2 regions of the Kineococcus gurbantunggutensis genome follow, and region 2 is predicted to be linked to the other one. Evidence: riboswitches for the same ligand, from Rfam matches in the RefSeq annotation. Region 2 holds a riboswitch; the other holds the start of a gene.
The links. A riboswitch is a leader RNA that binds a small molecule or an ion and turns the genes downstream of it on or off. The one in region 2 is predicted to bind cyclic di-AMP.
Positions count from the first base shown of each region.

Region 1: it holds a riboswitch for cyclic di-AMP, as region 2 does, so the genes downstream of both, ACRYR7_RS15235 (transglycosylase family protein) here and ACRYR7_RS12450 (C40 family peptidase) in region 2, are expected to answer to the same signal.

Region 1 is NZ_JBJLSG010000081.1:1,670-7,859, reverse strand. Features, by position in the region: gene ACRYR7_RS15250 (PAS domain-containing protein) at 1-90, opposite strand, end outside; gene ACRYR7_RS15245 (SDR family oxidoreductase) at 262-2,556, shown strand; gene ACRYR7_RS15240 (lysophospholipid acyltransferase family protein) at 2,680-3,474, shown strand; cyclic di-AMP (ydaO/yuaA leader) riboswitch at 3,682-3,840, shown strand; gene ACRYR7_RS15235 (transglycosylase family protein) at 3,847-4,554, shown strand; gene ACRYR7_RS15230 (GNAT family N-acetyltransferase) at 4,629-5,171, shown strand; gene ACRYR7_RS15225 (TrmH family RNA methyltransferase) at 5,263-5,865, opposite strand; gene ACRYR7_RS15220 (PhzF family phenazine biosynthesis protein) at 6,007-6,190, shown strand, end outside.
Region 2 is NZ_JBJLSG010000057.1:8,668-14,857, reverse strand. Features, by position in the region: gene ACRYR7_RS12465 (MFS transporter) at 502-1,785, shown strand; gene ACRYR7_RS12460 (malonic semialdehyde reductase) at 1,834-2,436, opposite strand; gene ACRYR7_RS12455 (metal-dependent transcriptional regulator) at 2,613-3,299, shown strand; cyclic di-AMP (ydaO/yuaA leader) riboswitch at 3,544-3,665, shown strand; gene ACRYR7_RS12450 (C40 family peptidase) at 3,690-4,643, shown strand; gene ACRYR7_RS12445 (HNH endonuclease) at 5,052-5,546, shown strand; gene ACRYR7_RS12440 (ATP-binding cassette domain-containing protein) at 5,615-6,190, shown strand, end outside.

The DNA of each region.
Region 1 (6,190 bases), on a different contig from region 2:
GATCAGCTCGTCCGCCCCGAAGGTCCGCTCCTGACCGGTCGGGCGCACGGCCTGCCGGGCCGGGCGCGAGGTGCTCGTCGCGCTCGCCATGGTGACTCCCTCGCTCGGCAGCTCCCCTGTTCGGCTGCACCTCCCTAGCCATCGGCGCCACGGAGGGCTACTTGAGCGGGCGCCGCGCCCCTCGACCGGGGGACGGCGCCGGGTGCGCCGGGCGGGTCCGGGGCGTCCGGGGATCCCCCGCGGTCGTGGCAGGATCGCCCGGTGCGATTGGCTGAGCAGCTCGACGGCAAGCGCCTCCTCCTGACCGGTGTGACCGGCTTCATCGGCGAGGCGCTGCTGCAGCGGGTCCTGGTGGACCTGCCGGGGACGACCGTGGTCGCGCTGGTGCGGCCCAAGCCGGGCCAGAGCGGCGAGGACCGCATGCGCTCGCTGCTGCGGAAGGCGATCTTCACGGCGGCCGGGGACCCCGACGACCTGCTGAAGACGCGCGTGGAGGTCCTGGAGGGCGACCTGGCGGACGTGCCGGAGCTGCCCGGCGGGCTCGACGCCGTCGTGCACTGCGCCGGCGACGTCTCCTTCGACCCGCTGGTGCAGGACGCCTTCACCACCAACGTGCTGGGCACGAAGTCGCTGGTGGACCGGGTGCTGGCGGCCACCCGCCCCGAGCGGCCCGTGCACTACGTGCACGTGTCCACCGCCTACGTCGGCGGCCGCCGCCGCGGCGCGGTGCCCGAGCGGGCCGTGGACCACGAGGTGGACTGGCGCACCGAGCTGCAGCACGGCCTGCGCCTGGCCGAGCGCATCGAGGAGGACTCGCGCCTGGACGCGCAGCTGCGCGAGTTCCTGCGCGCCGCCGAGCGCGACCACGGCCGCGCCGGGCCGCTGACGGTGGCCGCCGACGCCGAGCGCCGCCGCGTGGAGTGGGTCGCCGAGCAGCAGAAGGCCGCCGGCAAGGAGCGCGCCCGCACCCTGGGCTGGACGGACTGCTACACGTTCACCAAGGCGATGGGCGAGCGCTTCGTCGAGGAGGTCGCCGCCCCGGTGGTGCCGACGACGATCCTGCGCCCGAGCATCGTGGAGTCCGCGCTGGTCCACCCGCACCCGGGCTGGATCGAGGGCTTCAAGATGGCCGAGCCGATCATCCTGGCCTACGGCAAGGGCGAGCTGACCGAGTTCCCCGCCGCCCCGGACTCCGTGCTCGACGTCGTGCCGATCGACCACGTCGTCAACGCGATCCTCAAGGCCGCCGCGACGCCGCCGCCGCTGTCGCGCCCGGCGTACTACCACGTCTCCTCCGGCGCCCGGAACCCGATCACGTTCCGCGAGCTGTACGAGCACGTGCGCGCCTACTTCACCGAGCACCCCTTCGACTCCTCCCCCGAGGTCATGCCGACCTGGCAGTTCCCGGGGCAGAACAAGGTCGAGCGCAAGGTCCGCGCCGGGGAGCTGCTGACCGGCGTCGGCAACCGCGCGCTGGCGCTGGCCCCGCGCTCGGAGCGGGTCCGCGCGGCCTCGCGCAAGCTCGACGCCGCCCGCCGCCAGGTGGAGTTCGCCCGCCGCTACATGGACCTGTACAAGGCGTACACGGAGGCGGAGCTGCGCTTCGTCGACGACAACACCCTGGCGCTGCACCGCTCGCTGGACCCCGCCGACGTGGAGCTGTGGGGCTTCGACACCGCGGTGGTGGACTGGAAGGCGTACTGGCGCGACACCCACTGCCCCAGCGTGACCGGGCAGATGCGCAAGTACGAGGAGATCCGCCGGCGCCGCAAGGCCGCCGAGGCCGCCTCCGGCCCGCGCGAGCTGCGGCCGGTGGCCGAGGGCGCCGCGCCGGTGCTGGCGGTGTTCGACCTGGCCGGCACGCTGCTGCCGGGCACCGTGGTGGACACCTACCTGACGCTGCGCCTGTCGCAGCTGGACGCGCCGGCGCGGGTGGCGGAGTTCGCGCGCGTGGTGCGGCACCTGCCGGGCTGGATCGCCGCCGAGCGCCGCGACCGCGGCAGCTTCCTGCGCTCGCTGTTCCGCGGCTACGCCGGCGTGGACCTGGACGCCCTGGAGGCGTACGTCGACGACGTCTTCGCGCCGCGGTTCCTGCAGCAGGTCTCCTCCGACGCGCTGCGGCGCATCCAGGCGCACCGCGAGGCCGGGCACCGCACGATCCTCATGACGGGCGACGTGCGCCTGGTGACGCGCCCGCTGGCGGGGCTGTTCGACGAGGTCGTGTGCACGGACCTGCAGGAGGAGGCCGGCCCCGGCGGGCACCGGCGCGCCACCGGGTTCCTCACCTCGCCCCCGCTGGTCGGGGAGTCGCGCGCGGCGTGGCTGCGCCGCTACGCGGAGGTGCAGGGCGCGGACCTGTCCGCCAGCTACGCCTACGCCGACTCGCACCCGGACCTGCCACTGCTGAGGGCCGTGGGCAACCCCACGGCCGTCTCCCCGGACGTGGCGCTGTTCCGGGTGGCGCGCGGCTCGCGCTGGCCGGTGGCGGACTGGGCGGCCTCCTCCCCCGCGCGGCGGCTGCGGGTGCCGCAGCAGGTGCTCGCCGGCACGGACTGACCCCGCCCGGCCGCCCGGCGGCGCGGTGCTGCCGGGCGGTCCGCGCGGGGCGTGGGAGGATGCCGGGGTGCGCCCGTCACGAACCCCGAACGCGCCCGGAGCCGTGCGCGAGGAGGTCCCCTCATGACGATGCTCGTGGGTGAGGACGGCCCCGGCCGGCTGGTCCGGGCCTTCCCGCTGGCCCGGCGCCGCCGCTCGGCGGGGTCGGCGGCCGGGGGCGGCGCGGGCGCGCCGGGCGGTCCCGGCGGCGGCGGCCCGCGCAAGGTCCACCGCAACGACTGGGTGCGCTCCCGGCCCGCCTCGGCGGTGCGCGCGGGGCTGCAGCGGGCGCTGCTGACCCCGCTGATGAGGGCCGAGGTGCGCATCGAGGTGCGCGGCGCGGAGGTGCTGGACGCCCTCGGCGGCCCGGCCGTGATCGTGGCGAACCACTCCTCGCACCTGGACACCCCGGTGCTGCTGGAGGCGCTGGGCCCGCGCCGCCGCCGGCGCGTGGCGGTGGCCGCGGCGGCGGACTACTTCTTCGACGTGTGGTGGCGCTCGGCCCCCTCGGGGCTGGTGATCGGCACCTTCCCGCTGGACCGGCGCGGCGGGCCGGGGGCCAACGCCTCCTCGCGGCTGCTGGCCGACGGCTGGAGCCTGGTGATCTTCCCCGAGGGCGGGCGCAGCTACACCGGCGAGATGCGCCCGTTCAAGAAGGGCGCGGCGTACCTGGCGCTGGAGGCCGGGGTGCCGGTGGTGCCGGTGGCGCTGCGGGGCACGTTCGAGGCGATGCCGCCGCGGCAGAACTGGCCCACGAAGGGCCGCCCGCGCATCGGCGTGACGTTCGGCGAGCCGCTGCACGGCAAGCCCGGCGAGCGCGCGGGGGACTTCACCCCGCGCATCGAGGAGGCCGTGGCCAAGCTGCTCGCCAACAGCTGAGCAGCCCGCCCCGCCGGGTCCGCCACGCCGTGCGCGGCCGTGAGGTTCGTCACACCGGCACGGGATCCACCGCACGGGGACGGGCTCCGCGGGGTCGCGGCGGCGACGTGGTGGTGTACGCCGGGCCTCCCTCTTGTTACGGTCGGCACGCTGCCGAAGCCTTTCGGGAGCCCGTCGCGAGGACCACGCCGAGTCCTGCCCACCGCGCGCCGGAACATGATCACCGGGCAGGAGCGGGGGACCCATGGTTCCTCGGACGTCCGTCGCGCTCCGGCGCGGTGGTGTCCTCGGGGTGAAGCCGCCCGCGGGCGGCCGGGTCAACAACCTTCGACCCGAACCCGACAGCTCACCTCGCAGGCGTTGGAGGTCTCGATGTCTGCGTCGTCCCGTCCTGCCCGCACGCCCGCGCGCCACCGCGCCCTGACCGCGCCGTCGCGCTTCGTGCGCCGCGGCCTGCTCGCCACCGCCGCCGCCGGCGCGGCCGGTGCCGCCCTCCTGGCCCCCGCCACCAGCGCCTCCGCGGCCCCGGTGTCCGAGTGGGACCGCCTCGCCCAGTGCGAGTCCGGCGGGCGCTGGAACATCAACACCGGCAACGGCTACTACGGCGGCCTGCAGTTCAGCCCGCGCACCTGGACCGGCTTCGGCGGCGGGCAGTTCGCCCCCCGCGCGGACCTGGCCACCCGCGAGCAGCAGATCGTCACCGCCGAGCGCGTGCTGGCCCGGCAGGGCTGGCGCGCCTGGCCGTCCTGCTCGCGCAAGCTGGGCCTGCGCGGCGCGGCCGACCCGGTGGGCATGGAGCAGGCGCTGCTGCACCCGGCCCCCGCGCCGGCTCCCGCCCCGGCCCCCGCGCCCGCCCCGGCCCCCGCGCCCGCCCCGGCCCCCGCGCCCGAGCCGGTCGTCCACGCGGCGCCCGCCCCGGCCGCGCGCACCTACGTGGTGCGCCCGGGCGACACCCTGTACCGCATCGCGGTGAACAACCGCGTCGCCGGCGGCTACCAGAACCTCTGGAACGCCAACCGCGCCCTCATCGGCGACAACCCGGCGCGCATCGTCGTGGGCACGGTCCTGGTCCTGCCCTGACCCCTCCCGCACCGCTCACCGCGGCCCCGGCGCACCCCGCGCCGGGGCCGCGGTGCGTGCGGCACGATCGGGGGGTGGACGTCCCCGCGGAGCTGAGCGTCGTGCACACCGCGGACCTGGGCGAGCGGCGGCGGCGCGAGCTGCGCGCCCTGCTCGACGCCGCGTTCGAGGGGCAGGCCACCGACGAGGACCTGCGCCACGCCCTGGGCGGCCTGCACGTGCTGGCGCTGGAGGGCGACCGGCTCGTCGGGCACGCCTCCCTCGTGCAGCGCCACCTGCTCGCCGGCAGGCGCCTCGTGCGCGCCGGCTACGTCGAGGCCGTCGCCGTGGACGCCGCGCACCGCCGGCGCGGCCTGGGCTCGGCGCTGATGGGCGTCGTGGAGGACCTCGCCGCCCGCGCCCACGAGGCCGCCTTCCTCAGCGCCTCCCCCGACGGGGCGCGGCTGTACCGCTCGCGCGGCTGGCGCGTGTGGCGCGGGCCCTCCGGCGTGCTGACCCCCGAGGGGGTGCGGGCCACCCCGGACGACGACGGCGGCCTGCACGTGCACGACCCGGCCGGCGCCCGGGACGTCACCGTGCCGCTGCTGGCCGACTGGCGCGAGGGCGACGTGTGGTGAGCCGAGCGCGCCGAGCGGTGCCGCTCCGGCCGGGCCGCCGCCGCGGCCGGGGAGCGGCGGGCCGTGCTGCTCGGCGGGGGCGCGCCGCGCGTCAGGGCCGCTGGTCGAAGACGTGCCGGCGCACCCAGGCGTGCACCGCCACGGCCGCCGCCGCGCCGACGTTGAGCGAGCGGGTGGAGCCGAACTGGGCGATCGCCAGCACGTCCGTGCAGCGCGCCACCGCCTCGTCCGTCAGGCCCGGGCCCTCCTGCCCGAACAGCAGCACGCACGCGCGCGGCAGGTCGTACGTCTCCAGCGGCACCGAGCCGTCGACGTTGTCGATCCCCACCAGCGGCAGGCCGCGCTGCGCGGCCCAGTCCGCCAGCGCGGCGACGTCGGCGTGGTGGTGCACGCTGAGGTAGCGGTCGGTGACCATGGCGCCGCGGCGGTTCCACCGCCTGCGGCCCACCACGTGGGCGCCGGCGGCGTTGACGGCGTTGGCGGTGCGCACCACGGAGCCGATGTTGGCGTCGTGCTGCCAGTTCTCGACGGCGACGTGCAGGGGGTTCCGCCGCGTGTCGAGGTCGGCGACGATGGCGGCGTTCGACCAGTACCGGTAGGCGTCGACGACGTTGCGGCGGTCGCCCTCGCGCAGCAGCTCGGGGTCGTAGCGGGGGTCGTCGGGCCAGGGCCCCTCCCAGGGGCCGACGCCCACGACGCGCTGCGGCTCGTGCGGCTCGCCCTGCTCGCCCGGGTCCCGCTGCTCGTGCGCGCCGCCCGGCGCGCGTCCCCCCTCGCTGACCGGCACCGGGCCATCCTGGCAGCCCCCGTCAGCCCGTCCCGCCGAGGAGCGCCCGTGCCCCGCCCCCGCCCGTTCGCCCAGGTCGACGTCTTCTCCGCGGTGCCGTACCGGGGCAACCCGGTGGCGGTGGTGCTGGACGCGCAGGGCCTGGAGACGGAGGCCATGCAGCGCTTCGCGGCGTGGACGAACCTGTCGGAGACCACGTTCGTGCTGCCGCCGCGGGACCCGGGGGCGGACT
Region 2 (6,190 bases):
CCCGGACCCCCCGGACCCCCGCCGGACCCCCGCCGGACCCCCGCCGGACCCCGCCGGGCGCCCGCGCGGTCGGCCCCGCGCGGTGGACCGGGAGCGGCGTCCACCGGGCCCCTCGGCGCGCTCACGGGGCCGACCGCACCCCGTGCCGGGTGGGGCGCGGTTCGCGGCCGGCGAAACCGGGGTGACAACTCCGGGGGAGCAGTCGTACCGTCGAGGTACACGGGAGAGGAGGTGGTCCGGTACATGAGTTCTCATCGGATGCGTGAGGTGGCTGCCCGCTAGCAGCCGCGCGATGGACGCGGACCGCTCTGGTCGCCCCGCGCGGCGCGGCGAAACCACGGCAGTCACCGGGTCCCCGGGCGCCGGCCCGTCCAGCCGGCCCTCTCCCCGCACCGCGGGGGAGGAAGCGCCCGGGGACTTCCCGCGCCCGCGGGCCCCCGCCCGGACCGGCACGGCCGCCGGCCCGGTTCGTGACCCCGGCGCACCACCTATCCTCGCCGGGTGGAACCCCGCACCGCCCGACGGCGCTGGCTGGTCGACACCACCCCGCTGCGCGAGAGCCCGGCGTTCCGCCGGCTGTGGGTGGGGCAGTCGCTGGCCGGCATCGGCACCCAGCTCACCGTCGTCACCGTCGGCCTGCAGGCCTACGCGCTGACCTCCTCCACCTTCGCCGTCGGCCTGGTCGGCGTCTTCGCCCTCGTGCCCCTGGTCGTCCTGGGGCTGTACGGCGGTGCCCTCGTCGACGTGCACGACCGGCGCCGCGTGGCGCTGCTGGCCTCCGCGGCGCTGTGGGTGATCGCCCTGGCCCTGGCCGCGCAGGCGTGGCTGGGCGCGGGGTCCACCGGGCTGCTGTACGCCCTGGTCGCCCTGCAGAGCGCCGCGTTCGCCGTGAACAACCCGGCCCGCTCCGCGATCGTGCCCGGGCTCGTGCCCGCCGCCCAGCTCCCCGCCGCCAACGCCCTGTCCGGCACCGCCAACGCGCTCGCGCTGACCGCCGGCCCCCTGCTGGCCGGCTTCCTCGTCGACGCCGGCGGCTTCCGGGTCGCCTACACCGTCGACGCGGTGACGTTCGTGGCCTCCCTGGCCGGGGTGTGGCGGCTGCCGCCGATGCCGCCGCAGCGCTCGGCCACCGCCCGCCGGGCCGGGCTGCGCTCGGTGCTGGAGGGCGTGCGCTTCCTGGGCACCCGGCCCAACGTGCGCGCCACGTTCCTGGTCGACCTGTGCGCCATGGTCTTCGCCATGCCGCGCGTGCTCTACCCGGCCGTCGGCGCCGTCGACCTCGGCGGGGGGGCGCGCACCGTCGGGGTCCTCGGGGCCGGCTTCGCCGCCGGCTCGGTGCTGGCCGGGCTGCTCTCCGGGCCGCTGGGGCAGGTGCGCCGCCAGGGCGCCGTCGTCGTCGGCTGCGTCGTCGTCTACGGCGCGGCCGTGGCCGCCTTCGGCGCCGTCCTGCTCGCCGCCCCCGCCGGGGCCGGCTGGCGCCTGGCCGCCTGCACCGGCCTGCTCGCCGTGTGCGGGGCCGCCGACGCCGTCAGCTCGATCTTCCGCGGCACGATCCTGCAGGTCGCCACCCCCGACGCCCTGCGCGGCCGCCTGCAGGGGGTGTTCATCGTCGTCGTCGCCGGCGGCCCCCGCCTCGGCGACGTCGTCCTCGGCGGCACCGCCGAGCTCACCGGCGAGGGCGTCGCGGCCCTCGCCGGCGGCCTGGCGTGCGTGCTCGCGGTGCTGGCGCTGGCGCGCGCCCAGCGCGGCTTCACCCGCTACGACGCCCTGCACCCGCAGCCCTGAGCGGCCCGGGCGTCCTCGAGCGGCCCCGGGCGGCCCCGGGCGGCCCGCTCAGACGGTGCGCACCACCTCGTCGAACGCCAGGCGCGGCCCGCGCGGGCGGAAGGCGTCCTCGGCGGCCACCCCGACGTTGACCACCGCGACGACCTCGTGCTCGCCGTCGGGGAAGAACGCCCGCTCGATCGCCGGCGCGTCGATGCCGGTCATCGGCCCCGCCGACAGGCCCACCGCCCGCACCGCCAGGATCAGGTAGCCCAGCTGCAGGGCGGTGTTGAAGAGCGCCGTGCGCTCGCGGAAGGCGTCGTCGGCGAAGAACCCCCGCGCGTCCGGCAGGTGCGGGAACAGCCGCGGCACCTCCTCGTCGAAGCGCCGGTCCGCGGCCACCACCACGCTCAGCGGCGCCGCGCGGGTCTTGGCGCCGTTGCCGCCGCTCATCATCGTCGCCAGCTGCTCGCGCGCCGCGGGCGAGCGGACCAGCAGCAGCCGCATCGGCTGCGTGTTCATGCTCGTCGGCGGGTACTTCGCCAGCTCCAGCACCGCGGCCACCTGCTCGTCGGTGACCGGGTCGTCCGTCCACCTGCTCGGCGTGCGCGCCGCGGTGAACAGCACCTCCAGCGCGCGCGGGTCCACGCCCGCCCCGGCGGTCGTGCTCATCGCCCTGCTCCTCCCTGTCGTCGCCGGGACAGCACACCGCCGCGGCGGCCCGTCCGCGCGCCGCCGCGAGTGTGACCTCGCTCACGCGCCGCGACCCTGCCGTCCACCCGCCGGGGGGTGGGCGCCGGTGCCCGCAGCGGTGCGAGCAGGAAGCGCCATGAACGATGATGTGCGCTGTGAGCGACCTCATCGACACCACCGAGATGTACCTCAAGACGGTCTTCGAGCTGGAAGAGGAGGGCATCGTGCCGATGCGCGCTCGCATCGCCGAGCGGCTGCACCACTCCGGCCCCACCGTCTCGCAGACGGTGGCGCGCATGGAGCGCGACGGCCTGCTGCACGTGGGCACCGACCGCCGCCTGGAGCTCACCGAGAGCGGCCGGGCCAAGGCGATGCGCGTCATGCGCAAGCACCGCCTCACCGAGCGGCTGCTCACCGACGTCATCGGCCTGGAGTGGTCCCTCGTGCACGAGGAGGCCTGCCGCTGGGAGCACGTGATCTCCGAGGAGGTCGAGAAGCGCCTGGTCGACATCCTCGACCACCCGCACTCCTCGCCCTACGGCAACCCCATCCCCGGCCTGGAGGAGCTCGGCGAGGTCGCCTCCGAGGAGGACTTCCGCGCCGGCGTGCAGCCGCTGACCGCCCCCGGCGTCGAGGGCCGCCCCGTCGTCGTGCGCCGCCTCGGCGAGCCCCTGCAGACCGACGTGGCGCTGCTGGCCCGCTTCGCCGGCGCCGGCCTGCGCCCCGGCGCCGAGGTCGTCGCCAAGGCCGCCGCCGGCGGCTACGAGGTCTCCGTGGGCGGCACCGTCCTGGAGCTCACCGGCGCCGAGGCCTCGCACCTGTTCGTCGCCGCGCAGGGCTGAGCGCCCGCGCTCCCGCGGGGCCGGTCCGCGCGGTGCGGGCCGGCCCTCGCCGCGCCCGCCCCGGGACACCGCCGGGTGGGACGTTCGTCACGTCCGCGGCACCGACCCGTCACCGGGTCGTGACATCCACCCCGGGGACGGGTTATGGTCCACCCGCTTCCGTGAACGTTCACACGAAAGCCCTCACGCGCACGCCGAGCCCTGCCACCGCGTCGAGGTCCCCGGACAGAACTGGTGGCAGGGACGGGGGAACCAATTTCCCGGGCGCGATCCGACGGCCAGCCCGGCCGCGGTGGGCGTCCTAGGGGTGAAGCCGGTGAGAACCGGCCGGGCGAGACTCCCGCCCGAACCCGACAGCTCACCTCGCAGGCGTCGGAGAGGCCAACCACCTTGACGACTCGCGTCCCGGCGCGCCACCGCGCCCCCGTCCGTCCCCTCACGCCCCTGACCGAGCTCGGCGAGGCCGTCAACCGGCACGCCGGCGGGGTCGGTCGCGCCGGTGCCGTCGCCGCCGCCACCGGCGGCCTGCTCGTCGCCGTCGCCCTCCCGGCCGGCGCCGCGCCCGCCGCGGCCCCCGCCGCCGCCCCCTCGGGCGTGGGCACCGTCAGCACCGCCGTCAGCGGCGGCCTGAGCACCGCCGTCGACTCCGCCTTCGGCACCAGCCCCGTCGGCGTGGTCTCCGCGCCCACCGAGGCCGCCGCGGTCGCCACCACCACCGCCGCCTTCAGCGCAGTGCCCACCCCGGCCCCGCCGCCGCCGCCGGTCGTCGTGCTGGCCGCGCCGGCCGCGCCGGTCGTCGAGCGCAGCGCCCGCTCCGCGGCCGCCGCCCCCGTCGTGCGGGGCTCGGTCGACGCCGCCGCCCTCGAGGCCGCCCGCACCCCCGCCGTCGTGGAGGCCGCCGCGGTCGCCCCCGCGCCGGCCGTCGTGGAGGTCGCCGCCCCGGCGCCCGCCCCGGCCCCGGCCCCCGCGCCGGCCCCCGCCCCCTCCGTGGGCCAGCGGATCCTCGAGGTCGCCGACGACTACGCCGGCGTGCCCTACGTCTACGGCGGCACCACCCCGGCCGGCTTCGACTGCTCCGGCTACACCAGCTACGTCATGCGCCAGGTGGGCGTCTCCATCCCCCGCACGGCCAACGCGCAGCTCGGCGCCAGCCAGCGCATCTCCCGCGGCCAGGCCGTCCCCGGCGACCTGGTCTTCTTCACCGACGGCGGCCGCGCCTACCACGTGGGCATCTACGCCGGCGGCAACCAGATGTGGGACGCCCCCCGCGCCGGCAAGCCCGTCCAGCTGCGGGCGATCTGGAGCAGCGCGGTCACCTTCGGCCGCGTGGCGCCCGTCGCCTGACGCGACCCACCAGCACGCACCGCGGCGGCACCGCGGCACGCGGGGCCCGGCACCTCGGGGGTGTCGGGCCCTTCGTCGTGCGCGAACCCGGGCGAACCCGCCCGGCCCCGCCCGGTCCGCCGGGAGCCGAACGCCCCTCGCCAAACACGTGTACCGCCGCGCCCGCGCGACGTACAGTGCGGTCACGACGACGGGAGGAGCGGAGGCGAGCATGTCCAGTCCGACGGGCCGCGAGCGCGCCCGCTCCACGACACCCGGCCCGGCCCTGCCCCCGATGACAGTGGGGGTACCCGTGGTGCGCCGCAGCGCGCACGTGCGCCAGCACGTGCATCCCGCCGCGCACGTCACCGCTCCCAGAGGCGTCGTCCCCACCGGGGACGGCGCCTCTCGTCGTCCGTGGAGGTGGTTGTGCGAACCCTCGTGCTGAACGCCGGCTACGAACCGCTCGCGGTGGTGTCCTTCCGCCGGGCGCTCGTCCTGGTCCTCGCCGGGAAGGCCTCGGTCGTGCTGGCCGACGCCGATCCCGTCGTGGGCGCGACGGTGAGCCTGGAACGCCCCTCGGTGATCCTGCTGACCCGCTACGTGCGGGTGCCGCGGGGCACCGTGGTGCCGGTCAGCCGCCGCGGGGTGCTGCGCCGCGACCACCAGCGCTGCGCGTACTGCCGCGGCCACGCCACCACCGTGGACCACGTGCTGCCGCGCAGCCGGCGCGGGCCGGACACCTGGGAGAACCTCGTCGCGTGCTGCGTGCGGTGCAACAACGCCAAGGGCGACCGCACGCCGGAGGAGATGGGCTGGTCGCTGCCGTTCCGGCCCGGCGCCCCGCGGGGGGCGTCGTGGGCGGTGCGCGGCGCCGAGCAGGCCGACCCGCGCTGGGACGAGTACCTGGCGCAGGCCGCCTGAGGGCCGCGGCGGGCGGGCCGCGGGAAAAGGGGAGGAGGCGCACCGGCCGGCGTCGCTAGCGTCGGACGGTGAGCACCCCCCAGCAGGCCCCGCCCCGGCGCGCCGGGGACCGCGGCGGCGCGCCCGCCCGCCCGGTCGCGCCGCCGGCGGGCCGCACCCTGACCGCCTCCCGGCTGGCCGGGCCGGGGGTCGTGGTCGCCGGGGTCCTGGCGGTGCTGGCCGCGGTCGGCGAGACCCTCGGCACGGTCGTCACCGGCCGCCTGGCCGACGAGCCGAGCGCCGCGCTGGTGGCGGCGCTGGCGGTGCTGCTGGTGGGCGCGGGGGTGCTGGACACCGCCGGGCGCGCGGTGTTCGCCACCCGCGTGGGGCGCGCGGAGGGGCGCCTGCGCGCCGACCTGCTCGACGCGGCGCTGGCGCAGCCGCTGCCGGTGCTGGCCGAGCAGGCCGTCGGCGAGGTCATCGACCGCGTCGACGACGACCCCCGCCAGCTCGCGCGGCTGCTGCGCGAGACGGGGTGGCGCCTGGCGCGCGCCCTGCTGCGCTCGTCGCTGGCGTGGGTGGTCGCCGGGCTGACGTGGTGGCCGGCGTGGGTGGCCTTCCCCGTGGTGGCGGCGGCCGCGCTGCTGGTGGCGCGGCCGCTGACG